Regions from separate parts of the Bacteroides sp. AF39-11AC genome, predicted to be linked through region 3. Evidence: riboswitches for the same ligand, from Rfam matches in the RefSeq annotation. Region 3 holds a riboswitch; each other region holds the start of a gene.
What was found. Region 3 has a riboswitch for cobalamin ahead of DW036_RS04495 (DUF5074 domain-containing protein). Riboswitches for the same ligand answer to the same signal wherever they lie in the genome.
Positions count from the first base shown of each region.

Region 1: another riboswitch for cobalamin. It lies ahead of DW036_RS06445 (GNAT family N-acetyltransferase); the one in region 3 lies ahead of DW036_RS04495 (DUF5074 domain-containing protein).
Region 2: another riboswitch for cobalamin. It lies ahead of DW036_RS10545 (TonB-dependent siderophore receptor); the one in region 3 lies ahead of DW036_RS04495 (DUF5074 domain-containing protein).

Region 1 covers NZ_QROH01000003.1:185,235-193,506, reverse strand. The annotation lists gene DW036_RS06465 (4'-phosphopantetheinyl transferase superfamily protein) at 1-271, shown strand, start outside; gene DW036_RS06460 (M23 family metallopeptidase) at 290-1,183, shown strand; gene DW036_RS06455 (tryptophanase) at 1,305-2,678, shown strand; gene DW036_RS06450 ((4Fe-4S)-binding protein) at 2,748-2,978, opposite strand; gene DW036_RS06445 (GNAT family N-acetyltransferase) at 2,988-3,290, opposite strand; cobalamin riboswitch at 3,519-3,723, opposite strand; gene DW036_RS06440 (cell wall metabolism sensor histidine kinase WalK) at 3,757-5,541, opposite strand; gene DW036_RS06435 (response regulator transcription factor) at 5,516-6,205, opposite strand; gene DW036_RS06425 (hypothetical protein) at 6,650-7,852, shown strand.
Region 2 covers NZ_QROH01000004.1:537,877-546,148, reverse strand. The annotation lists gene DW036_RS10560 (TolC family protein) at 1-1,098, shown strand, start outside; gene DW036_RS10555 (AAA family ATPase) at 1,208-2,194, shown strand; gene DW036_RS10550 (serpin family protein) at 2,362-3,603, opposite strand; cobalamin riboswitch at 3,705-3,908, shown strand; gene DW036_RS10545 (TonB-dependent siderophore receptor) at 3,958-5,985, shown strand; gene DW036_RS10540 (YncE family protein) at 6,012-7,109, shown strand; gene DW036_RS10535 (ABC transporter substrate-binding protein) at 7,109-8,245, shown strand; gene DW036_RS10530 (iron ABC transporter permease) at 8,251-8,272, shown strand, end outside.
Region 3 covers NZ_QROH01000002.1:452,564-460,835, reverse strand. The annotation lists gene DW036_RS04515 (bifunctional dihydroorotate dehydrogenase B NAD binding subunit/NADPH-dependent glutamate synthase) at 1-1,382, opposite strand, end outside; gene serS (serine--tRNA ligase) at 1,616-2,890, opposite strand; gene rpmA (50S ribosomal protein L27) at 3,035-3,304, opposite strand; gene rplU (50S ribosomal protein L21) at 3,328-3,645, opposite strand; cobalamin riboswitch at 4,075-4,282, shown strand; gene DW036_RS04495 (DUF5074 domain-containing protein) at 4,402-5,574, shown strand; gene DW036_RS04490 (TonB-dependent siderophore receptor) at 5,584-7,596, shown strand; gene DW036_RS04485 (DUF5074 domain-containing protein) at 7,621-8,272, shown strand, end outside.

The DNA of each region.
Region 1 (8,272 bases), on a different contig from region 3:
GCATAAGTATATGCGTACTGATGAACCTCTGTCTTCGTATCAGGGGACCGATACCTGGGCTTTGTTGCTTCATTGGTCGGCCAAAGAAGTGATGTTTAAATGTATGAATACACCGGAGGTTGATTTCCGGGAGCATCTGCGTATTTTTCCTTTTACGGTTACTGAAAAAGGAGCCTTCTCAGCTGAAGAGTACAGAACGCCGGAACAGCGTAAATTTGAAATTCGCTATATGTTGCATCCGGACTTTGTGCTGACCTGGCAAGTCGATTAATTTTAAAAACATGATACTATGAAACTACAACGCTATTTCTGTATTCTTCTTCTCTGCTTGCCTGTGCTGGTTTATGCACAGTCGGATAAAACTGTTACGGTCAGCTATGAACGGTCTGCCAAGGAGGAAGTGACTTTCTATGCCGAAACTCAGTCGCACACGCCTTATACGGTATCTATGACTTTTTCCCGGTTGAGTAATACTACCTCTTCTGAAGGAGAGATTTATGATGCCGTTATCCATTATGGCAAAACACGTCTGCTGACTTTGCGTCCGACTACGGAAAATGTTTCGATTGGATTCTCATATCGTTATACCTATAAAAAGGGAAATAACCGCTTGAAGACGGATACCAGTTTTGTGTATCTCTTCCCTCTGGCACAAGGGAAGGTAGTCCGTGTGAATAAGATGGTGTCTTTAGAGAAATTCCTTGGGAAGGAAGGGGAGAAACGTGTTACAGGTCTCGGCTTTTCCACGACTGTCGGAGATACAATTTTTGCTGCCCGTGGCGGACTCGTGACGGAAGTTGTTGATAACTCCGCTTCCACTTCCGAAAATACATCGTTTCATTCGACGGAAAATTATCTGGAGGTTTTCCATAAGGACGGGACTTTTGCCCGTTACAAATTATTTCAGAATGGAGGGATCTTTGTCTCTCCGGGTGAAAAGGTGATTCCGGGACAGCCGCTTGGCATCATTGGCGGGGAAAACTACAAGCAGGGTTCCCACTTACGTTTTAGTATTTATTGTCCCGATCAGCCGGATTACTCGTATGTACCTGATTTTTGTCTTTCTCCCGAGGAAACAGGCAAACCTGAAGAGCGGGTGATGTATAAGTCTTGGCATCCTACCGCAATTGTCATACAGGAGATGAATAAAAAAGAGAAGAAGAAATTTCTGTCAAAGGAATGAATCGTTGACAAAAAGATAGTAAAATGCTTGTTTGTTTCTATTTAAATGCTTATATTCGACCCGTTGAATAATTTATATGGGTCTTTTTGTTAACTAAATGTCAAAATAATAAGCAAGCACTATGGAATTACCTTTTGCAGAGTCTTGGAAAATTAAAATGGTGGAGCCCATTCGGAAGAGTACCCGCCGGGAACGTGAACAATGGCTGAAAGAAGCCCATTACAATGTGTTCCAGCTGAAATCCGAACAAGTATATATCGATTTGATTACCGACTCCGGTACGGGAGCAATGAGCGATCGCCAATGGGCGGCGATGATGCTGGGCGACGAAAGTTATGCGGGTGCCTCCTCTTTCTTCAACTTGAAAGAAGTAATCACTCGTCTGACTGGTTTTGAATATGTCATTCCCACCCACCAGGGGCGTGCTGCCGAGAATGTCCTTTTCTCCTATCTGGTGCACGAGGGGGATATCGTTCCGGGCAACTCTCACTTTGATACCACAAAGGGGCATATTGAGGGCCGGAAGGCCATTGCTTTGGATTGTACTATTGATGAAGCGAAAAATACCCAGTTGGAAATACCTTTTAAAGGCAATGTAGATCCAGTGAAACTGGAAAAAGCGTTGCAGGAGCATGGTGACCGTATACCGTTTATCATCGTTACCATTACGAACAACACGGCCGGCGGACAGCCCGTATCCATGCAGAACCTTCGTGAAGTCCGTGCTCTTGCGGATAAGTATAATAAACCTGTATTGTTTGACTCCGCGCGTTTCGCAGAAAACGCTTACTTCATCAAAATGCGTGAAGAGGGCTACAGTGGTAAAACGATAAAGGAAATTACTAAAGAAATGTTTGATCTGGCTGACGGTATGACTATGAGCGCCAAGAAAGACGGTATCGTCAATATGGGAGGCTTTATTGCTACACGAAAAAAAGATTGGTACGAAGGTGCCAAAGGCTTTTGCGTGCAATATGAAGGGTATCTTACTTACGGTGGTATGAATGGTCGTGACATGAATGCACTTGCCACAGGGCTGGATGAGAATACGGAATTTGATAATCTGGAAACCCGCATCCGGCAGGTGGAATATCTGGCAAAGAAGTTGGATGAATATGGTATTCCTTATCAGCGTCCTGCAGGCGGACATGCCATTTTTGTGGATGCAACGAAGGTGCTGACGCATGTACCGAAGAATGAATTTCCGGCACAGACTCTAACGGTTGAGCTATATCTTGAAGCTGGTATCAGAGGATGTGAAATCGGCTATATCCTGGCGGACCGTGATCCGGTTACCCGTGAGAACCGTTTTACCGGATTGGATTTATTGCGCCTGGCTATTCCCCGCCGCGTCTATACGGATAATCACATGAATGTGATAGCGGTGGCGCTGAAAAATGTTTTTGACCGTCGTGAAAGCATTACAAATGGAGTCCGCATTGCTTGGGAGGCTCCCCTGATGCGTCATTTCACTGTTCAATTGGAACGTACATAATCACTTTCTTTTTCATAATATCAATGAGGTTGCCCGGGTTCATAGGTTGAAGGGGTAACCTCATTTCTTTTATTTATCTTCTTTCTCGTTATTCATTCTGTAACTTAATGCTCCCGACGGGCATTTCTTGATTTGAGCAATCAATTCTTCCGTCGTTGCGTTTTCAGCCGTTATCCACGGTTTTTCTTTCGGATGATACACATTCGGAAGGGTCTTGGTACAAATGCCTGCATGTTGGCACAGTCCGGGTTGCCAGATAATGGTCACTTCCCCGTTCGTATATTCTTTCTTTATATTCATAACTGTTTATTATTGAATGTGAATACCTTTCATTACAATTCTTTTCCATTCAGGATGTTTGTGAATGTATCCCGCTACAAACGGGCAGAGAGGTACTAATCTAAGTCCTTGTTTTTCTATATCTTTTAATGTTTTTTCTACTAACTGGCTGCCGATGCCTTTACCACCCAGTTGAGTGGGCACTTCGGTGTGTGTCAGGTAAATCTCTCCATTCGTTGATTTCATGTACTCAATCTTTGGAGTATATTTCTCGACATGGAACTCATATTGGTGACGTTCTTCATTGTCGATCAGTTCATAATCTGCTTCCATAACTCTTCGTATTAATCGTTTACTGTATGTTATAACATACGGATAATAAAATTTGTTTTGGGAAAGCTACAGAATAAAATGTCCGGGCGAAATCCCTTCGACCGGACACCATTCAAATAAACTTGGCAGAGTTTATTGTTCCTTACTTTCTTTGAAGCAGAGTGGATGAATGAAATGATGGGACGATTTGCCCGTTTCATTAGACTCAACGCTTTTTCCTCGAAAGCAGTGATAAAAACAGTGCATGGCAGGTCTTCTGACTTGTTTCTGTTGCCAGGCGCCTTCCCGGAAGCGGACTTCCAGTGGCTATTGGTAGTTTGCCTGCAACCTATCATGAAACTTACAGCAGCGGGACTGTTCAGGATTTGCACCTGATTCCCTTTTAATTACCGTCTCCGAACAAAGACAGTAAACCAATGCATTGCAAAGATAAGGAAAAAAGTGATTAGTGGTTAGTGATAAGTGATTATTTTTCCTTTGCCAGTGTGAATACGAATTCCAATCCGCCACCCTGGTTGTTCTTGGCCGAAATGGTACCTCCATGGATGATTACCGAGTTCTTTACGATAGCCAATCCCAATCCTGTGCCACCCAGTTTGCGTGAACGTCCTTTATCTACCCGGTAGAAGCGTTCGAATAAGCGGTTCAGATGTTCGGGAGAGACACCTACGCCGGTATCGGCAAAACTGAAATAGTAGAAATTCTCGTCCTCGCGGAAACAGCTGATGTTGATACATATATCCGTGCCTGCATAGGCAATGGCATTGTCCATCAGGTTGCGGAAAATGGAGTATAGCAGGGAGTAGTTTCCCCGTAGTTGTATCTTCGGCTTTAGGGAGTTGACTACGGTGATATGCTTTTCTTCCAGTTCCAGGGCTACCTCGTTTATAATATTGCCTACCAGCAGACTGATGTCTACTTTCTCCATGTCGATCATGTTGGCGGCTTCGTCCATACGCGTTAATACGGAGATGTCGCGTAGCAGTCGGCTCAACCGGTTGCTTTGGGCGTAGCATCGCTCCAGGAATGTCTGCATCTTCTCCCGGGAAATGTTTTCATTGTTGACGATGGTTTCCAGATATCCCTGTATGCTGCTGACCGGGGTCTTCAGTTCATGTGCGATGTTCTGCGTCAGCTGGCGTTTCAGGCGGATCTGCTCTTCTTCCTGGGTGACGTCGTTGATGGATATCTCGAAGCTTAAGTCCTGGAATATGATGCATTCCACAATAAACATACGTCCATTCTTATTGATGTTGATAGACATACGCTTTTCTTCCTTTCCCGGACGCTTGGGAGTCTTGTTGATGAAATCCGTGATTTTCTGGAACTCATTGATGGAGAATATTTCCTCCGTTGTTTGCAGGTTGGAGTCCGAAATCAGGTTGCTGTACTGTGTGAACAGGTTGTTGACCAGGATTTCTTTCTTGTCTTTATTGAATACGCCCAATCCTTCATGCGAGGTTTGTAAGTGGGTGATCAGTTTCTCCCGTTCAATGTATAGCGCCTCTTTTGTTTCTCGCAATCGCTTGTATATCTGGATGATATGTTGCGAAATCTCTCCCAGTTCGTTGTGCGGAAAGGCGGATTGCATATCTGTTTCCACAGGTTCATTCTTATCGGCACGTTTGGCAAACTCACGTAGCTGATTGATGGCTGTCCCCAGTTTAGAGGTGAATTTGTAGAAGATGAATATTAATAGCAATGATACGATGACGGTAAACCAAATGTAGTGCTGGTCTGCTGCAAGGTGTCGTATAAGGTTCAGGTCATAGGGGAGGGCGGAACGTATGATGTAGCCCTCATAGAGTGTGGCAGAATAGAAATAGGGCACTCCCGTTGTTTCGGAAGTACGACGTACGTCATATCCTTTTCCTTCTGCCAGCGCCTTTTGCACTTCCGGGCGATTGATATGATTGCCCAACTTCTGATTTTCGTAGCTGTCATATAATACGTCACCCTGTACATCAACTACCGTAATACGTAGATCCTGTTTGATGTACTTTTGCAGGTACTGTTCCAAGGTTCTATCCCATAAGCTGTCCGGGATGTGGGCAAGCTCCTGGTGCAACCGTTCATTATAGTCCTGTAGCTGTATATCCAGCAGATCTATCTTATATTCTTTTTCACGCTGGTATTGATATGCCAGGAAGCATCCGGCAAATACCAGAAACAGTGAAATGACCGAAAGAAACAACTTCCGGCTGAACGACAGGAAATGTGTGGTATTATTCAGCTTCGAAGCAGTATCCATATCCTAAGCGAGTTACGATGCATTTACCATAAATACCTATTTTCTTACGCAAACGGGTGATATTCACATCAATGGTGCGGTCCAGTACATAGACCTCGTCGCTCCATATCCGTGCCAGTATATCTTCGCGGGAGAATACGCGTCCTTTGCTCTGGAGGAGTAAAAGTAATATCTCAAATTCCTTTTTGGTGAGAGGGGCTTCTTCCCCGTCGATACTTACTTTCTTTTTCACAATATCAATGACTAACGTTTTGTAGCTGATTTGTTCAGGTGCCCGTTCGGGTTCTCCTTGTTGGGTGCGGCGCAATACAGCTTTGACGCGTGCAATGACTTCACGCAGCGAGAAAGGTTTGGAGATGTAGTCATCGGCCCCCAGATTGAAACCGGTTACCGTATCATTTTCCGTGTCCTTGGCGGTGATGAATATAATAGGTACCTGAGCGGTCTGCTTATCTTTCTTCAGTAAGCTGGCCATTTTGAAACCGGATATTTCTCCCATCATCACGTCCAGCAGCAACAGGTTGTAGCTACCGATATCCATTTTCAACGCCTCTTCGGCAGAGTTGGCCATATCCACTTCATACCCTTCATTTTCAAGGTTGAATTTCAGGATCTCGCAAAGGTCCTCTTCATCGTCTACAACTAAAATACGATAATCGTTCATTGCTTTTTCTAATTAATATGAGGTATTCAAAACAAATTCTCCTACCACAAAGTTATACTTTATTTCTTTTCAGCGACAAAGGTGCGGTGTTTTTGTTACGGGAAAGTGAAACACGTGTTACAATTTGGTTACATTTTTGCTTTTACAGGATGAAAATAGAAATTCAATCCAATGCAAAGAAACAAAAAAATGATAGTTGTATAGCAGGGAATGAAGATATGGTAAATTCGGTTGAAATATATATTTTACGATAATAAACCGAATTTGCTATGAGAAAGAACCAATTATACAGCGAAGAGGAAATGAGGGGAGAATATTCTTAAAAATGACTCTCAAGAAAAAAATGTGGAGCAAAATGTGGAGCGGACTTTTAAATCTGGCATGAAGTGTGAGAAATCCGAGGATTTTTCAGTAAATTTGTATTTAAGATAAACATATAATAATATGAAGGAATTGGCAAGTATTGATTTTCAGCGTCATAAATGGCGTATTTCTATCTTGACGGGTCTGTTGGTGATTGTTGTGGCAGGTTCCTTTTGGCTGAATACAGCTCCGTTCCGTTCCGGTTTTGAGATAACGGATGAGTTGGGAGGCAACATCTTTCCTTCCAGCATTCTTTCTGTAGCGACGACGGATGCGCAAGTCATAGTTCCGGCTGATTCCTTATATGTAGGTAATTCTAAATCCTGTATTTCTATCCGGATTCGTTCGGGGAAGGCGTATAGCAGGGTACGTATTGAAGTTTCTGAAACTCCGTTCTTTTCCCGTTCCGTATCAGAGTTTGTGTTGGCTAAACCACGGACGGAATATACGATTTATCCCGATATTATCTGGAATTACGAAGCGCTGAAGAATAATAACCAGGCGGAACCGGTTAGTGTGGCTGTAAAGGTAGAAATGAATGATAAGGATTTGGGGCAGCGGGTTCGTACTTTTTCTGTCCGCAGCATTAATGAGTGCTTGTTGGGGTATGTTACGAATGGGACTAAGTTTCATGATACAGGAATTTTCTTTGCGGCATACGTTAATGAGGAGAATCCGATGATTGACAAATTGTTGCGTGAAGCACTGAATACACGCATTGTCAATCGTTTCTTGGGCTATCAGGGTGGCAATGCTGAAGTGGTGGACAAGCAAGTCTATGCTTTATGGAATGTGCTTCAAAAGCGTAATTTCCGTTACAGTTCCGTTTCCAATACCAGTTTGTCCAGTAATGTAGTCTTTTCCCAGCGGGTCCGTACGTTCGATGATGCACTGGAGTCTTCGCAGATTAACTGTGTGGATGGTAGCGTGCTGTTTGCTTCCTTGCTTCGTGCCATTAATATAGAACCTATATTGGTTCGTACTCCGGGACACATGTTTGTGGGGTATTATACGGATGCCGGTCGCAAGAATATGAACTTCCTTGAAACTACTATGATTGGAGATGTGGATCTGGATGATTTCTTTCCGGATGAGAAGCTGGATTCAACGATGGTAGGTAAATCACAGAATCAAATGTCACGGCTAACATTCGATAAGTCTAAGCAATACGCTAATAATAAGTATAAGCAAAATGAAGAAGGAATACATTCCGGGAAATTGAATTACATGTTTTTGGAGATTTCTAAGGATGTGAGAAGGAAGATACAGCCTATTGGAAAATAAGCAAAACTTGTTGAATGAATGTGCAATTTAAAGCTGTTGACGAAAAATACATCAAAGAGTTTCTTAAAGTATTAGGTTAAGTTCTTTGGGAACTTGGCACATAACCTCCATTGTAAGCTTTAGCTGAGTATGGAGAAGATATCCCAAATAATGCAAGCAATACTAATGATAAGTAATAATTGTTTTTCATAAGCTCTATAATTTGGATTTATTTGCAAATATATAAATAAATTTAATATTTACCGAATGAGTTGTATTAAAAATATGTAAGTGAATATTAAAATATCTATTTTTATGCTTTAGTAAACTATAGATTATCGTATCAATATATAATATATTGACTCGTTTGAAGCTTTATTTGATTTTAATATATTGATATTAGCATTATATTAATGTTTAAATAAGGATATATGTAACTAT
Region 2 (8,272 bases), on a different contig from region 3:
AAGGAGTTGCAGGCCAATGCGCAACTCATCACTTCACAGAAATTGGAGAACAAGTCGGAGAACAACTTGCCTGATCCCACTCTCTCGTATGCCCATCTGTGGGGTTCGGAAGATAAGAGCGAAACAATAGGTGAACTTGTTGTTTCCCAGAGCTTTGATTTCCCGACCTTATACGCTACACGCGGAAAAGTAAACCGACTCAAAACAGGTGCGCTTGATGCACAGTCTGCCGCTTTCCGTCAACAACTGTTGTTGCAAGCTAAGGAGCTTTGTTTCGACATCATCATGTTGCAACATCAGCAAGTGATTCTGAATGAACGTATGAAACAGGCTGAGGAACTCTCTGCATACTATAAGAAACGTCTGGAAACAGGTGATGCCAATGTATTGGAAACAAACAAGATCAATCTGGAATTACTGAATGTACGTACAGAGTTCCGTGCCAATCAGACTGCGCTTGATAACGCCTGGAAATCTCTCCTTGCACTCAACGGAGACCAGTCTTTGCAAGATAATGAGCTGAGCAGTTTTCGCTCCATTAGCGACTATCCATTGCCGCTTCTTCCTACCAACTATGAACAGTTACGTTCGGAAGTGTTGGCAGCCGATCAGACTTTGCTGTCATTAAGCAGTGAAAGTGCTGCCGCCCGCAAACAGATATCTGCAAGCAAACAAGGCTGGTTGCCTAAATTGGAACTTGGATATCGCCGTAATACGGAGTCCGGTACTCCATTCAATGGAGTTGTAGTAGGCTTTTCCTTCCCGCTGTTTGAAAATCGCAATAAGGTTAAAATAGCCAAAGCGCAATCTCTGAACCTCGATTATCAGAAAGAGAACGCTGCTTTCCAAGCCGAAGCAACCTTGGCAAAGCTATACAGCGAAGCACAATCATTGCAGACTTCCATCCAGGAGTACAGGGAGGCATTCAGTTCACAACAAGATCTTGCATTGCTGAAACAAGCCCTTACCGGTGGACAAATCAGTGTGATAGAATATTTTGTAGAAGTTTCTGTGATTTATCAAAGTAAGCAGAATCTGCTTCAACTGGAAAATCAGTATCAGAAGGTGATGGCACAGATATACAAGAGTAAATTATAAAGCTCAGTAGAAGACTGGAATATAACAAACTTCCAGTCTTCTATTTATCTTTCAAATATTTTGTTATCCATTTGAATCTCTCTATCTTTGTTCCAAAACAATACAAGAGATGGATAGGAAACTCATTATACGCAATTTTGGTGCTATCAAATCAGCAAGTATATGCTTGAAAGATTATAATATATTTATTGGAGAACAAGGCTCCGGTAAAAGTACAATAGCCAAGCTAATTACTATTTTTGAAGGTTATACGATCAATCGTATCGGTGATTTTCAACAAAGTCTATTGTCTTTATTTGAAGAGCACAACATTGCATCCTATTTTAACGAAGATACTTATATACACTTCACTTGGGAAAGCGGTACCATATATTATGAAGATAATAGATTCGCTTGTGAAGTTCCAGAATCCAAAGAAATATCTACTATAGCGAACCTCTACATACCGGCAGAGCGTTTCTTTGTAAGTACATTCTCTCGTTCCATCGCTACATTAGTGCTCAACAAAGCCCCAATACCCCAAACCTTATTGAACTTTGCCTCTATCTATGAGAAAGCAAAGAATAAATATCCGAATTATAACATCTCTATTTTTGATATGTTATTTCAGACCGATAAATCAAACGAAACTCTATATCTGAAAGAGAGTCGCAAAACAATCCCCTTTAAAGATGCTTCTTCAGGAATCCAGTCTGTCATACCACTATTAATGGTACTTGACTATGCTGTTGATGAAAAAGAGTATAATCGGTTTGTAATAGAAGAACCAGAACTCAATCTCTTCCCTCAGACTCAGGTAAAACTGCTTCAGCAAATAGTCCGCAAATGTTCAAAAGTCACTTTGACCACTCATAGTCCATATCTTTTATCAGCATTCAATAATCTGATAGAAGCCCACAATGCGTTAATTAGCAACCCGTCTAAAGCAGAAGAAATATATAAACTCGTACCGAAAGAATGTATCCTAAACTTTGAAAACGTAGGAGCATACAAAATAGAAAATGGCAAAGTGGTATCCATCTTAGATGAGGAATATCGTCTAATTATAGCTGACCAGATAGACTCTGTCGCCGACCTCATGCGATTGAACAATTAGAAGCAACTATTAAGCAATTGTCATCTTCTGCAAGTTTACAAAGGACAGCGATAATTGTTAGTAGCCGGCATCCAAGCAATGATACCTCTATACAGCGGGCAAAGGCATTGTTCAAGAAGAAATACAAGGTTGATCTGATTTCTAAGAATATAAGGTTGGAAATACAACTATAGTTTCGTAATCTTTCCCATAAATAAGATGGCTCCCGTACTCTTTTCCTTAATCATAAAAGCAAAAGGACGATTCACAAAGAAAGGAACAGGAGAAGACGGACCGGCAGAAGTTTCAAACATTCCTCCTATAGTAACCGCAGCCGCTTCGGTACCTTCCTCATCCACATTTATATAGGTGAATTGTTGTAAAAGACCGATATATAGCTCTGCACCGGACATATTGGCAAACTTTGCTTTACGAGCATCGAAAGCATCTTTCATCCCCATAGCTATCATGTCCTCTTCCAGCTTTTTGTCATATTCTACTTTAAAACGAGGAAGTTTAATTTGTAACTCTCTTCCTGTCATATTCTTACTCCACAGTTTCCAGTTTTCGTAATTCAGGCCGGATAAGCTTTCATCCAAGGTCTTATCTCCGGATGGCAACAGTATCACCATACTAAAAGCTTCATTGCCATAGGGTAATTCCGCAATAGAGAAATCATCAGTCTGGGTGTAATTGAACGTTGCGGTCTGGTTCATCATAGCTACTTCCTTCTGACTGCCGTCAGCATTGGTAAAGTTATCCTGTCCAGTAGCCGACTTATCAAACTGGCTTTTCCAGATACCTTTAAAATAGAGTGCATTAATCAGATACATACGAGCATCCGCAGGTATTTCCTGAATAACCTCCTTTATACAATTATTAGTCTTATTGGCGCACCATTGATTTATCACATCTTTGGCTGTCGGAGATGTGAAATCAAGTTCTTGCACCTGGGCATCGTACATTTTCTTATTCACATCAACAAAAGAGTCGTACACCTTAAAACCTTCCTTTATCCAGATAGAATTAGCTATTCCGAGTTGAGTCGTATTGTCCAGATTCAACAAAGCCGAAGTTAATTTTTGATTATAGTTGTTCAGATCATCAAGAGAGAAAGTAGTAGCAGGGAATCCTAATACATCCTGCATCTCAGCAAGCGTATTATCAGTAGCCCCATTCGTAATCATGGATAAGCAAAGTGATGCACTCAATGGAGACACAAAAACATTCGGTTTTTCTTTTTCGGTACTGCACACCTGATCGAAGAAACGGAAAGCAAAGTCTGTACCTTTGTCCATAAAATCTTGTTCCGCACGGGTAAGATTGATGTCTTGACGTGGTTTAGGTTCCAGTTGAGAAGGATTCTCATCATTCTGACAGGCTGCAAGGATACTGAGTAGGCTTAGTGCAGCAATAGTTTTCTTTAGCATAAGCATTATAATATTAGTTTTCCATTAAGTTACTCTGTTAGAATAAATGCATAAATTTATAAAATACTGCACTACATCACAAATAAAACATAAATCTTTCCTATCTTTGCTCCCGGTTTTGTTGGAGGATGCCTTTCGGTATACTCCATGAAAAGGGAATTGGGTGTGACTCCCAAACAGTCCCGCTGCTGTGAACTCATATTAAAGGATTTACCAATCACTTGTGCCACTGCCAATATTCGTATGGCGGGAAGGCGGCAAATCCGGAGTAAGTCAGAAGACCTGCAAAACCATCATTACTTATGCCTTCGAGGAAAGGGCATGAGGTGTATATAGTTTTATAGCATTCTACTTATGATAAGAGATAATCTATGCCGGTATATGTGGCTACGATTCTGTTTATGTTGTCTTATACCGTTGCTCTGCATTAATCTGCAAGCGCAACAGGTAGGAGATTCCATTACCGGAAAGGTGCATACCATTCCGGAAGTGGGAATAAAAGGTCGGCGTGTACCACAGCGCATATCTGTAGCGATGCCCATACAAGTACTTGAAAAGAACGAATTGGAAAACCTCGGACTTCAGAATATAGCTGATGCTGTTCGCCGTTTTGCCGGAGCCAATGTAAAAGATTACGGTGGCATAGGAGGATTAAAGACTGTTTCCGTCCGAAGCCTTGGTGCTACACACACAGCAGTAGCCTACGACGGAGTGGCTGTGAGCAATACCCAAGCGGGACAAATAGATATAGGACGTTTCGCATTGGATGATATAGACATGCTATCTCTGTCTGTTGGGCAAAACCATGATTTGCTGCAACCTGCACGGCTTTTCGCTTCAGCAGGAATACTGTCCATCTATAGCAAAAATCCTTTAGAAGGAACAGACAAAGCATACACTTTCAAAGGACAAATAAAAAGTGGATCCTTTGGCTTAGTAAATCCTTCTCTCACATGGGGGCAACGTATAGCACAACGAACCTGTTATACCTTTAATGGGAATTACCTACGAGCAGATGGTAATTATCCTTTTAAATTAATAAACGGCAAATATACTACGAATGAAAAAAGAAAAAATACTGATATAAAATCATGGCACACAGAAGCTAACCTGTTTCACACATTGAGAGATAGCAGCCAACTGAACATAAAAGCATATTATTTCGATTCGGAACGTGGATTGCCGGGTTCAGTAATTCTCTACAATGATCGAGCCAATGAACGTTTATGGGACAGAAATATCTTCATACAAGCCCGATACCTAAAAGAGATCACTTCGGAATGGACCTTGCAAGGTCAAGCTAAATATAACTATTCGTGGAATAAATATGAAGACACGGACGTGAAATATGAAGGAGGCAAACAAACAGACATTAACAAGCAGCAAGAATATTATCTATCAGCTACTATACAATGGCAGCCTTGCAGTACATTTTCTACTTCATGGGCAAATGACCTTGTACTTAATACACTGGATAATAATTTGCCCAACAATCCTAATCCCACACGATATACATGGCTATCTGCATTTAATTTACGCTATCAATGGAAAGGACTTACAGCCACAGGAACATTAGTACATACGCTGATTGCCGAGGATGTGAAATCAGGTAAACGTCCTGATAATCGTTCTCGTTTCAGTCCTGCCCTTTCATTTATATATCGCCCCTGGAAGAAGCACTCCCTATTTCTGCGATTAATGTACAAAGACACTTTCCGCGTACCAACTTTCAATGACCTTTATTATCAGCGTATGGGCAATACTGACCTACGCCCTGAAAAGGCACGCGAATACAATGTAGGTATTACTTGGAGCGGCACTCCATTCTCTTTCACTAATTACGTAATGCTGACCGTTGATGGATATTATAATGAAGTAAATGATAAAATTGTCGCCCTACCTACCACTTATGTCTGGAAGATGATGAATTTTGGGAAAGTACATATCACCGGGGCAGATATAACTTTACGTACCTCTATCCCTATTCACCGTAACATTGATTTATCAATAACAGGCAATTATACCTATCAGAAAGCTATTGACGTAACTTCATCAAGCAGTAAGAATTATAAAGACCAGATTCCTTATACCCCTCTACATAGTGGCAATGCTTCCATACTTGCAGAAACCTCCTGGATAAATATAGGTTATGCCTTAACTTGTGTGAGCGACCGATACAGCCTGCCACAGAACATACAGGAAAATCGCATTGATGGATATACGGAGCATACCCTGTCAGCATCCCGCGCATTCCAACTGAGAAAATGCAGACTTCGCCTCCAGGCCGAACTAATAAACCTGACAAATAAACAATATGATATTATCAAATATTACCCAATGCCGGGACGTTCATTTCGGATAACGGGTAGCATACTTTTTTAATTAATTACAATCTAAAAAAACAAAACATGAAAGTAAGAAGCTTATTATTCAGTACTCTTTGTATGCTCGCAATCTCTGTAACATTCACCTCTTGTAGCGATGATGACGATGACCCATGGAACGATGAAGGTACTAAAGTAGAATTACCACAACGACGAATGTTCATCCTGAATGAAGGAAAAGCTGATAACAACAATGCAGGCATTGCCTTTTATGCCCCTAATAAAGATGCTAATGACAGCAATAATAATTTTATTGCCAACATCTATTTTAAGCAAAATGAAAAACAGTTGGGAGACACTGGCCAGGATATATTAGAATATGAGGACAATATTTATGTCATTGTGTCCGGCTCAAGCCTATTGCTGAAACTGAACGCCGCAGCAGTGGAAGAAGCACGCCTTTCATTCAGTAGTTCTGATGGTCAACCACGATACATGGCAGCTAAAGACGGCAAAATCTACGTTACACTTTGGAGCGGAAAGGTTGCACGTATTGATTCTCGCACTATGAAAATAGAAGCTTATGTCGACGTCAATGCCAACCCGGAACAGATTGTTGAAAATGAAGGCAAACTATATGTAGCGAATTCCGGATATGGGGAAGGAACAGATGTTTCTGTAATCGACCTGAATACTTTCAAAAAAGAGAAAGATATACCCGTTGTAAAAAATCCCAATCGCATACTTGAATCAAATGATGAAGTCTACCTTTTATCATGGGGTATCTGGACCAATGTATTGGGTGAAGGCTACACTTTCCAGCGCATAAAATCAGATGATACTGTAGAATCAATAGCAGTAGCATCAGCTTTTGCAGAACATGATGATACGATTTATCTCATTTATTCTGACTGGAAAAGTGACGGATACGAACATAGTTTTTCCACTTACAATACAAAAGCACATAAACTTACTGAAGGAAATTTCTTAAAGAATGCCCCTCAGGAATTGTTATCATCAAGTATATATGGTTTTAATATCGACCCTGAAACGGGAGAATTCTATATCAGTACTTCTGACTATGTTTCCAATGGTGATATTTACCGTTTTAAGAAAGATGGAACTTTTGCTGAAAAGTTTGATTGTGGAGGTATCAACCCTAACAAAATGATTTTCTTATAATGAAACAAATTTCTTTCTTTATACTCCTTTGGGTGACAGTGTTACTTCTTTCCGCCTGCGGCGGAAAGAGCAGCACTACTTCCGGTTCTGCACAAGGAGACACCATCCCACTGCGCTATTCTTCGAATCTTTCTTTGGTAGATTACGAAGATTATACCGTTGCGCAGCTACGCAATCCCTGGGATACGGCAAAGATATTGCATACCTATATATTAGTAGACAAAAAACAGCCGTTACCCCAAGAACTGCCTCAAGGAACTCTTGTCCGCACTCCACTTAGTAAAGCAGTCATCTACTCATCCGTTCATTGCAGCTTGCTGAAGGACCTCGGTGCCTTAAATAGTATCGGTGGCGTATGCGACCTGAAGTACATCAAACTACCGGAAATCGAGGAAGGATGCCAAAACGGAACCATCACCGATGTAGGTGATGGAATGAACCCCAATATCGAAAGAATCATAGACCTGCACCCCGATGCCATCCTACTTTCTCCTTTTGAAAACAGCGGCGGATACGGGCGTGTGGAAAAGTTGAATGTACCCATCATTGAATGTGCCGATTATATGGAAACCTCTTCATTGGGACGTGCCGAATGGATGCGTTTCTACGGTCTGTTATTTGGTAAAAAAGCGGAAGCAGATGCTATGTTTGCTTCGGTAGAAAGAAGCTATAAGGATTTGCAGGAATTAGTAAAGTCCATCTCCTTTGCTCCCTCCGTGATGTGTGATTTGAAAACAAGCTCTACCTGGTACACTCCGGGTGGCAACAGCACCATTGCCAGGCTATACGCTGATGCAGGTGCCAACTATATTTTCAGAGAAGATACACATAGCGGCTCACTCCCCTATCCTTTCGAAGTTATCTTTGAGAAAGGTCAACAAACGGATTTCTGGCTGATACGCTATAACCAACCCATAGATAAAACATACAAGGAACTGGAAAAAGAGTTTGCCCCTTATGCAGGTTTCCGTGCTTTCAAGGAACGGAACATCTACGGATGTAATACCAACCGGGTTCCTTTTTACGAAGAAACGCCTTTCCATCCGGACTGGTTATTGAAAGATTTAATTAAAATATTTCATCCTTCACTGTTGGAAGGCTATGAGCTGAGGTATTACAAAAAACTATCAGAATAGAACTGATGATAAGAACGAAAGCAAAAG
Region 3 (8,272 bases):
AGTCCGGCAGGTCCGGAGCCAATGACGGCAACCTTAATACCATTCTTTTCTTTGATCTCCGGTACGGAGATTTGTCCGCTTTCACGCTCATAGTCAGCAGCAAATCGTTCCAGATAGCCGATAGCTACCGGCTTTTCTTTCATTTTCAGGTGGATACATTTTGACTCGCACTGTTTTTCCTGCGGGCAAACACGACCGCAAACGGCAGGCAGAGCACTGGTCTCTTTTAGTGTCTTGGCAGCTTCGAGTATTTCTCCGCGTTCAATGTTTTTGATGAAACGAGGAATATCAATACCTACGGGACAACCTTCCATGCAACCTGGATTTGCACAATCGAGGCAACGCTTAGCTTCCGTCAGGGCTTGTTCCTCTGTCAGCCCTTGGTTTACTTCCTCTTTACGACTATGCGAACGGTATTCCGAATCGAGTTCGTTCATTTCAACACGCGGAATAGCGGTACGTTCTTTGGGTTTCATTGCCTTGCGAAGTTCCAGACGCCATGCGGCATTACGACTTTTCTCGTCTACTTCCTGTGCAGGTTCCGGCATAACTTTGCAGGATTCACCTTCTTCAAGCTTGTGCATTTCCTCGCGTTCGATGCTCTTGAAAGCACCCATACGCTTCAACATCTCGTCGAAGTCTACCTGATGACCATCAAATTCCGGTCCGTCTACACAAACGAATTTGGTCTTTCCGCCGATGGTGATGCGGCAAGCGCCGCACATACCTGTACCATCCACCATGATTGTGTTCAGCGAGACATCGGTCGGTATTTCATATTTCTTAGTCAGCAAACAAACAAATTTCATCATGATGGCGGGGCCGATGGCAAAACATTTGTCCACTTTCTCCCGTTTGATGACTTCTTCAACGCCTTCGGTTACCAATCCTTTGCGTCCGTATGAACCATCATCGGTCATAATGATGACCTCGTCTGCGCTTTCGCGCATTTCTTTTTCAAGGATAATCAGCTCTTTGCTACGTCCGGCAAGTACGGCGATCACGCGGTTACCGGCAGCTTTCAAAGCCTGTACGATAGGGAGCATGGGAGCTACGCCTACACCACCACCTGCACAAACCACTGTTCCGAAGTTTTCAATATGAGTAGCTTGTCCCAGCGGACCTACTACATCGGTGATGTAATCGCCCTCATTCAGTTCGCAAAGGCGGGTAGAGGAGAGGCCTACTTCCTGTACTACCAAAGTGATAGTACCGCGTACGGTGTCAGCCGCCGCAATTGTCAATGGCATACGTTCGCCTTTTTCGCCTACACGTACAATGACGAAGTGTCCTGCCTTACGTGAGCGGGCTATTAAAGGTGCCTCGATCTCTAATTTAAAAACCTTTTCAGAAAAATGTTCTTTGCTAATGATTTTGTTCATTATCTATAAATTTTGTTGGTATAATTACGTAATCACTTTCAGATTGTTACGGTTTGCAAAGATACGGGTTATTTGGTAAAAACAAAGAAAGTTTCTTCTAAAAAGCTGTGTAACTGATGTGGGCAAACGATAATTCGCTCTTACCAGGTCATATAGACGTAATGATATAAACGTCTGTGGTTACCTGTGTAAGAGCGAATTATGATTTACCCGCCAGAATAGCGCAGTTATTTTTAGTCAATCATTTCAAAACCCGTATACGGCACCAGTGCCTTTGGAATACGGATACCTTCCGGTGTCTGATTATTTTCCAGTAAAGCGGCAACGATACGTGGCAATGCCAATGCAGATCCGTTCAATGTATGGCAAAGCTCTGTTTTCTTTTCTCCACTGCGGTAACGGCATTTCAAGCGATTAGCCTGATAAGTATCGAAGTTAGAAACGGAACTTACTTCCAGCCAACGCTTCTGTGCCTCAGAATAAACTTCGAAGTCGAAGCAAAGAGCGGCTGTAAAGCTCATATCACCGCCACACAGGCGAAGGATACGATATGGCAATTCCAGTTTCTGCAACAATCCTTCTACATGGTCCAACATCTCTTTGTGAGACTTTCTGGAATGTTCAGGCTTGTCAATTCGTACCAGTTCTACTTTAGAAAATTCGTGCAGACGATTCAAACCGCGCACATCTTTACCGTAAGATCCGGCTTCGCGACGGAAACACTGCGTGTAAGCACAGTTCTTGATAGGAAGTTGCTTTTCTTCCAGAATCACGTCGCGATAGATATTGGTTACAGGAACTTCAGCTGTCGGAATAAGATATAAATCGTCTACTTCACAATGGTACATCTGGCCTTCCTTATCGGGCAACTGGCCTGTTCCGTAACCGGAAGCTGCATTTACCACTGTCGGAGGCATGATTTCCAGATAGCCAGCCTTACGGGCTTCGTCCAGAAAGAAGTTGATCAGTGCGCGTTGCAACTGTGCACCTTTCCCTTTGTAAACAGGGAATCCGGCTCCTGTGATCTTTACGCCTAAGTCGAAGTCTATCAAATCATATTTCTTCGTCAGTTCCCAGTGAGGCAGTGCATCTTTGGGAAGTTCGGTTTCCATGCCCCCCATTTTCTCTACTACATTATCCTCGGCACCCACACCTTCGGGTACTTCATCATAAGGGATATTAGGAATTGTGTAGAGTAGATTCTGCATATCTTCAGCAGCCTGGTCCATTTCAGCTTGCAAAGTCTTGTTGCTTTCTTTTAGTTCGGCTACACGACTTTTGGCAGTTTCAGCTTCCTCTTTCTTTCCTTCCTTCATCAGTTGTCCGATAGATTTGGAAATAGAGTTCACTTCAGAGAGGTTATTATCTAATACAGACTGTGTGCTACGTCTTTTGTCGTTAAAGGCAATTACCTGGTCTATTGTCTCTTTAGCATTTTTGAAATGCTTCTTTTCCAGTCCGCGGATCACCGCGTCGGTGTTTTCTGTAATTTGTTTGATGGTAAGCATATCTTGATACTTTGTTTTGATTAAAATCTTGATTTGAGAGTACAAAGATAAGTAAAAAACAAATAAGGTGTTGTTTTTGCTATAAAAAGAAAGGGATGCAATCCATTGGATTACATCCCTTTTCTTTATTTCTTATTCTGAAACTTACGCTTCTGTGCCTTCAGCAGGAATAACAGATACATAACGTCTGTCTTCTCTACCTACTTTGAACTGTACAGTTCCATCTACTAAAGCGAAAAGAGTGTGGTCTTTACCCATGCCGATGTTATTACCCGGGTGGAATTCAGTACCTCTTTGACGAATGATGATGTTACCTGCTTTGCAAGCTTCGCCACCAAATATCTTAACGCCTAATCTCTTGCTCTGTGATTCGCGGCCGTTCTTAGAACTACCGACACCTTTTTTATGTGCCATTTCTTCTTACTGTTTTAAATTGATTAAGCTACTACTTCTGTAATTGTTAACTCTGTGAATTGTTGACGGTGACCGTTCAACTTGCGATGACCTTTTCTTCTTTTCTTGTGGAAGATAAGAACTTTATCACCTTTTACCAGGCTTGATACAATCTGGCAAACTACTTTTGCACCTTCTACAGTGGGAGCACCTACGGTGATAGCACCTTCTTTGTCTACCAAAAGAACTTTGTCAAATTCTACTGTTGTACCGTTTTCTGCATTCTGGATGTGGTGTACAAACAGCTTTTTGCCAGCTTCTGCTTTAAATTGCTGACCGTTGATTTCTACAATTGCGTACATTTCTTATATATAATGTATAAGTTAGCTCCGTCGGGTGGTCTCTAATCACTTAGAAAGCACTTTGTCGAACCCGGTGCGGAATAATCGGGCACAAAAGTACTTTTTTTATTTGGAACAGACAAACGTTTCTTCCTCTTTTTTCGAGTATTAGATTCGCGGAATCTATCAGAAGGGGATGTTTGCATGTCTGATTCATACCAACTCCGTGTCAAGGCCGTACCAACTCCGTATCAAGTCCAAGCGTATAGATACGGAGAAGACACGGAGTAAATAAGACTTAGATATGATGAATATACGGGGCCTATTCATAAAGTATTGAGTACTGAACCGGGCAAACTTATAAGAGAGAATAAAACATTAAGTTCATTTTCTCTTTTTTTAGAATATTCTTCCTTGCATGATTTATAATATCTATATTTGCGTCTGGATTTAAGAATCCGGCTTTCGGGTGCTTCGTGATATATCTTATCAAACGAGGTGAAAAGGGAATCAGGTGAAACTCCTGAACAGACCCACTGCTGTGAGCTTCATTAAACTTTTCGGATAAATTCTACACTTGTCCACTGTCTGTATAGGATGGGAAGGACTTCCGAAAGGGAAGCGAGTCAGAAGACCTGCCTGCAAAGTCTGCAATCTACAGTTTCGGGGGAAAAGAAACGTAAGAGATTCACATTGCTTCAACTCATATTGTTATAGATATGGGAGGTCATTGCTCGGACTTCGTACCTCGAAACATAACGAAAAATAATTGTGTGTATGCAGAAGAAACGCATTTTGAGGTTATGTTATGCAGTGCTAATAGTGTTATTATCCGCTTGCGAGTATGAGGATGATTTTCCTGCCGGAGTGGGCGAGGGTAATATCGAAGCTATTGTTTTGAACGAGGGAAGAATAGGTACGAATATGGGAGCTATATCCGTATTGTACCGTAACGGGATGGTGAGTCCCGATGTCTTTCGTGTTGTGAATAACCGACCGTTAGGGGATGTAGCACAATCTATTACGATGATTAATGGGAAGTACTTCATCGCTTTGAACAATTCTAAGAAAATCGAGATTGTAAATTCCAAGACTTTCGAATCCGAAGGTACGATACTTTATACACAGGCAGGATTACCGCGTCAGATTGTAGCTATATCGGATACCACTGCTATCGTTTCCGATCTTTTAAGTAACAATGTCTCCGGTGTTGATTTGCCCAGTCAGCTGGTACGAATCCGTACCGTACCTCCTTATGGCTCTCCCTTGGAATATATTGTTATCAGGAAATGGGTCGAATATATGGAAGTGGCTGATCATAAACTCTTTGGTATTACGGCAAAAGGGCTTTATGTGTTCGATTTGGACAATATAACTCTGGAAGGAAGCCGCATGATAGAAGAAGTCTATAATGAGGAAGTTACTAAAACCTGTAAATTGCTGAAAGACAAAAACGGTAAGATATGGGCTTTGATGAACGAACGCGATAAAGGAAAACCCACTGCTATTTTGTTGAAGTGTATTGATCCGCAGACGGAGAAGGTAGTGACTACTTACAGACTGCCTTTTGTCAGTAAGAATGAAGCTAAAGAAGGGGATGTAACCGGAACTATCAGCTATAATCGGACAGACATGGATGCTACTAAAACTCTGATTTATTTTAGTGTGCGAACCTGCAAACCGGGTCTTCCGAATGACTCACAACAAAGTATTTATACGTTGAACACGGATGATGGCACTTTTAAATTACATCGTCATGTGCCTGGAGTAGATATGATGTATGGTTGTGGAGTAAGTCCGCAAGGGGAAGTGTATATCTGCGACTGCCTGGACTATTCGGCACAGCGTGGCTATATTCGTCATTATAAAGAGAGTGGAAATGTTGAAAGTTACCGTGTTGGTATTTATCCCAATCAGGTCTATTTTCCTGAATTATCCGAAGTTCAATAATCTGAGTTTATGAGAAAACTGTTTTTCCTGATAGTTGCCGCATGTCTGCTGGTGACTGATGCGATAGCTCAGAAAAAGGATACGATTGCCTATGGTCTGAATCTGGATGAGGTGCAGATTGTAGCCCGTCGGATACGCCATGCCAATGAAGCAAATGCCGGTGCAAAAGTGACGCATCTTGAACCTGAATTGTTGCAAATCAATAAAACCCGTTCGTTTTCTGAGTTATTGACCGAAAATTCGGCTACTTACATTAAGAGTCTGGGTACGGGAGCATTATCTACAGCCTCTTTCCGTGGAGGAAGTGCTGCGCAAACCCGGGTCAACTGGAATGGAATCAACATCACGCCGCCGATGTCCGGAGTGTTTGACTTTTCGCAGTTCCCTGTCTTCTTTGCCGACAACGTGAACCTTTATTATGGAAGCAGTCATGTGAAGAGTGGTACCGGTGCTGTAGGTGGGAGTGTAAACATCTTCAATGATCCGGAGTGGGGAAAGGGGATTACAGGTAAATTCTTTGGAGAATATGGTTCTTATAACACATATACCGGAGGAGCACAGATTAATGTAAGCGGCAAACGGGTGGTTTCGAAAACGCGTTTGTTTTACCAACATTCGGATAATGACTATACTTATATAAATAAAGTACTTACTAATGAAGCTTTCCGTGAGAAGCGGCAGGATGCCAAATACTCACAATGGAGTGCGATGCAGGAAGGGTACTTTAAACTGAATCCATACGCACAACTGGCTGCTGTAGGTTGGATACAACAAGGGAAGCGTATGTTGCCCCAACCATTAGGCATTGTGGGAAAGACGCACGAACAGCAGAATGAAACGAATATTCGCGGGTATGTAGGGTTCGACTATGTGCGTGGCATCCATGAATTTCATGTAAAGGGTGCATGGCTTTATTATCGTCTGAAGTATGACAAATGGTTTGATGGTGGCTTGTTCGATCCGGAAGGCAATATCAACTCTTCGCAGACATGGCAGGGTGTTGCTGATTATTCGTGTGCACCTGTTGACGAGTTGGTATTGAATGCTACCCTTACCTATACACACGACTTGGTAAATGTGAGTAGTTACATTGATGTGGATTCCGCTAAGTACCTGATAGACGATGTATATTATAATATACCGGTACCCGAACCGCCATTGAAACATCATCGCAATGTTTTGTCGTTGCAAGCTTCGGCGAACTGGACATTATTGCCATGGTTACAACTACATGGGCAGTATATGTTCGAGCAGAATAATAGCCGGAACGTGTCTACATGGTCGGCTGGTTTTGCCACTAACTTTTTTGATAAGACTTTCTACGTAAAAGGTAGCATGTCGTATAATTATCGTTTTCCCAGTATGAACGATCTTTATTGGCGTCCCGGTGGAAATCCCGATGTGAAACCTGAAGACGGCTATTCTTACGATGCAGCTATCGGTTATAAGAATGATTTAACCTCCTGGATGACATTGAATGCAGAAGCATCCGGTTATCTGATGCATATTGACAATTGGATATTGTGGCTTCCAAAAGATGGCAACCAATGGATATGGACACCTCAAAACAAACGTAACGTTCTCTCGCTGGGAGCAGAGTTTACAGGCAAAATGGTGCTTAGTTTCGGGGATTTCAAAACTACACTTTCCGGTAATTTCAGTTGGGCGCGTTCGCGTACGCGGAAGAAGCAGCATGTGGATGATAACTCTTATATGCAGCAGATTCCTTATGTGCCCGAATTGAAATGGAATGCACGGCTGGCATTCGATTATAAAAAAGCCTTTTGTTCGTGGCAGACTACTTATATAGGTAAACGTTATGTCACAACTGATGAATCTTATTCAACCCGTCCTTATACGGTTCATAACTTATTAGTGGGTTATTTGTGGAAATTAGGGAACGGCATGCAGCTTACTTCACAAGTACGTGTGGATAACATTCTGAATACTTATTATGAATCGACACAATACTATCCGATGCCATTGCGTAATGTGCTGTGCTCGTTGATGTTTGAATTTTAGTTTTTAATTTTTTATATACTAACAATGAAGAAGAACATTATTTATTTTTTATCATGCCTTGTTCTTACGGTAGGACTGGTATCTTGTAGTGATGATGACAAAGAACCGTTGTCGCCTTTGACGGTTGTGATAGAAGGCACTGAAGCACAGGAAGTGGTACAGGGGGCAACTCTGAATCTAAAGGCTGTAGTAGAGGGAAGTTCTGAGGTGAAATACGTCTGGACATTGAATGGTAAGGAAGTCTCTACCACTTCTACTTATGATTTTACTGCGACGGATCTTGGAAAAAGTGAAATTCAACTGACTGTTTCAAATGCAGAGCAAGGTGAAGCAGCAGCTAAGTTAGACCTCGACGTGTATGGAAAGTACAAGTATGGAACCTTTATCCTGAACGAAGGCGCAGCCTGGGGAGGTGATAAAGGTGGCTACCTAATCTTTATAAGTCCGGAGGGAGAACTTGTGGAGAAGGCTTTCCAAAAAGAGAACAATGGAGCATGGTTAGGCAGTGTTCCGCAGGATGTGTTTATTGCCAACAATAAAATGTATATTGTATCTCAGAATGGAGGTAATGAGGGTGGTTTTTTGACGGTTGTCAATGCTGAAACATTGAAACTGGAAACTGCTTTTGGTGATGAATTGAAGGGGAAGATTGATTGGCCTACCCATGTGGCAGTGC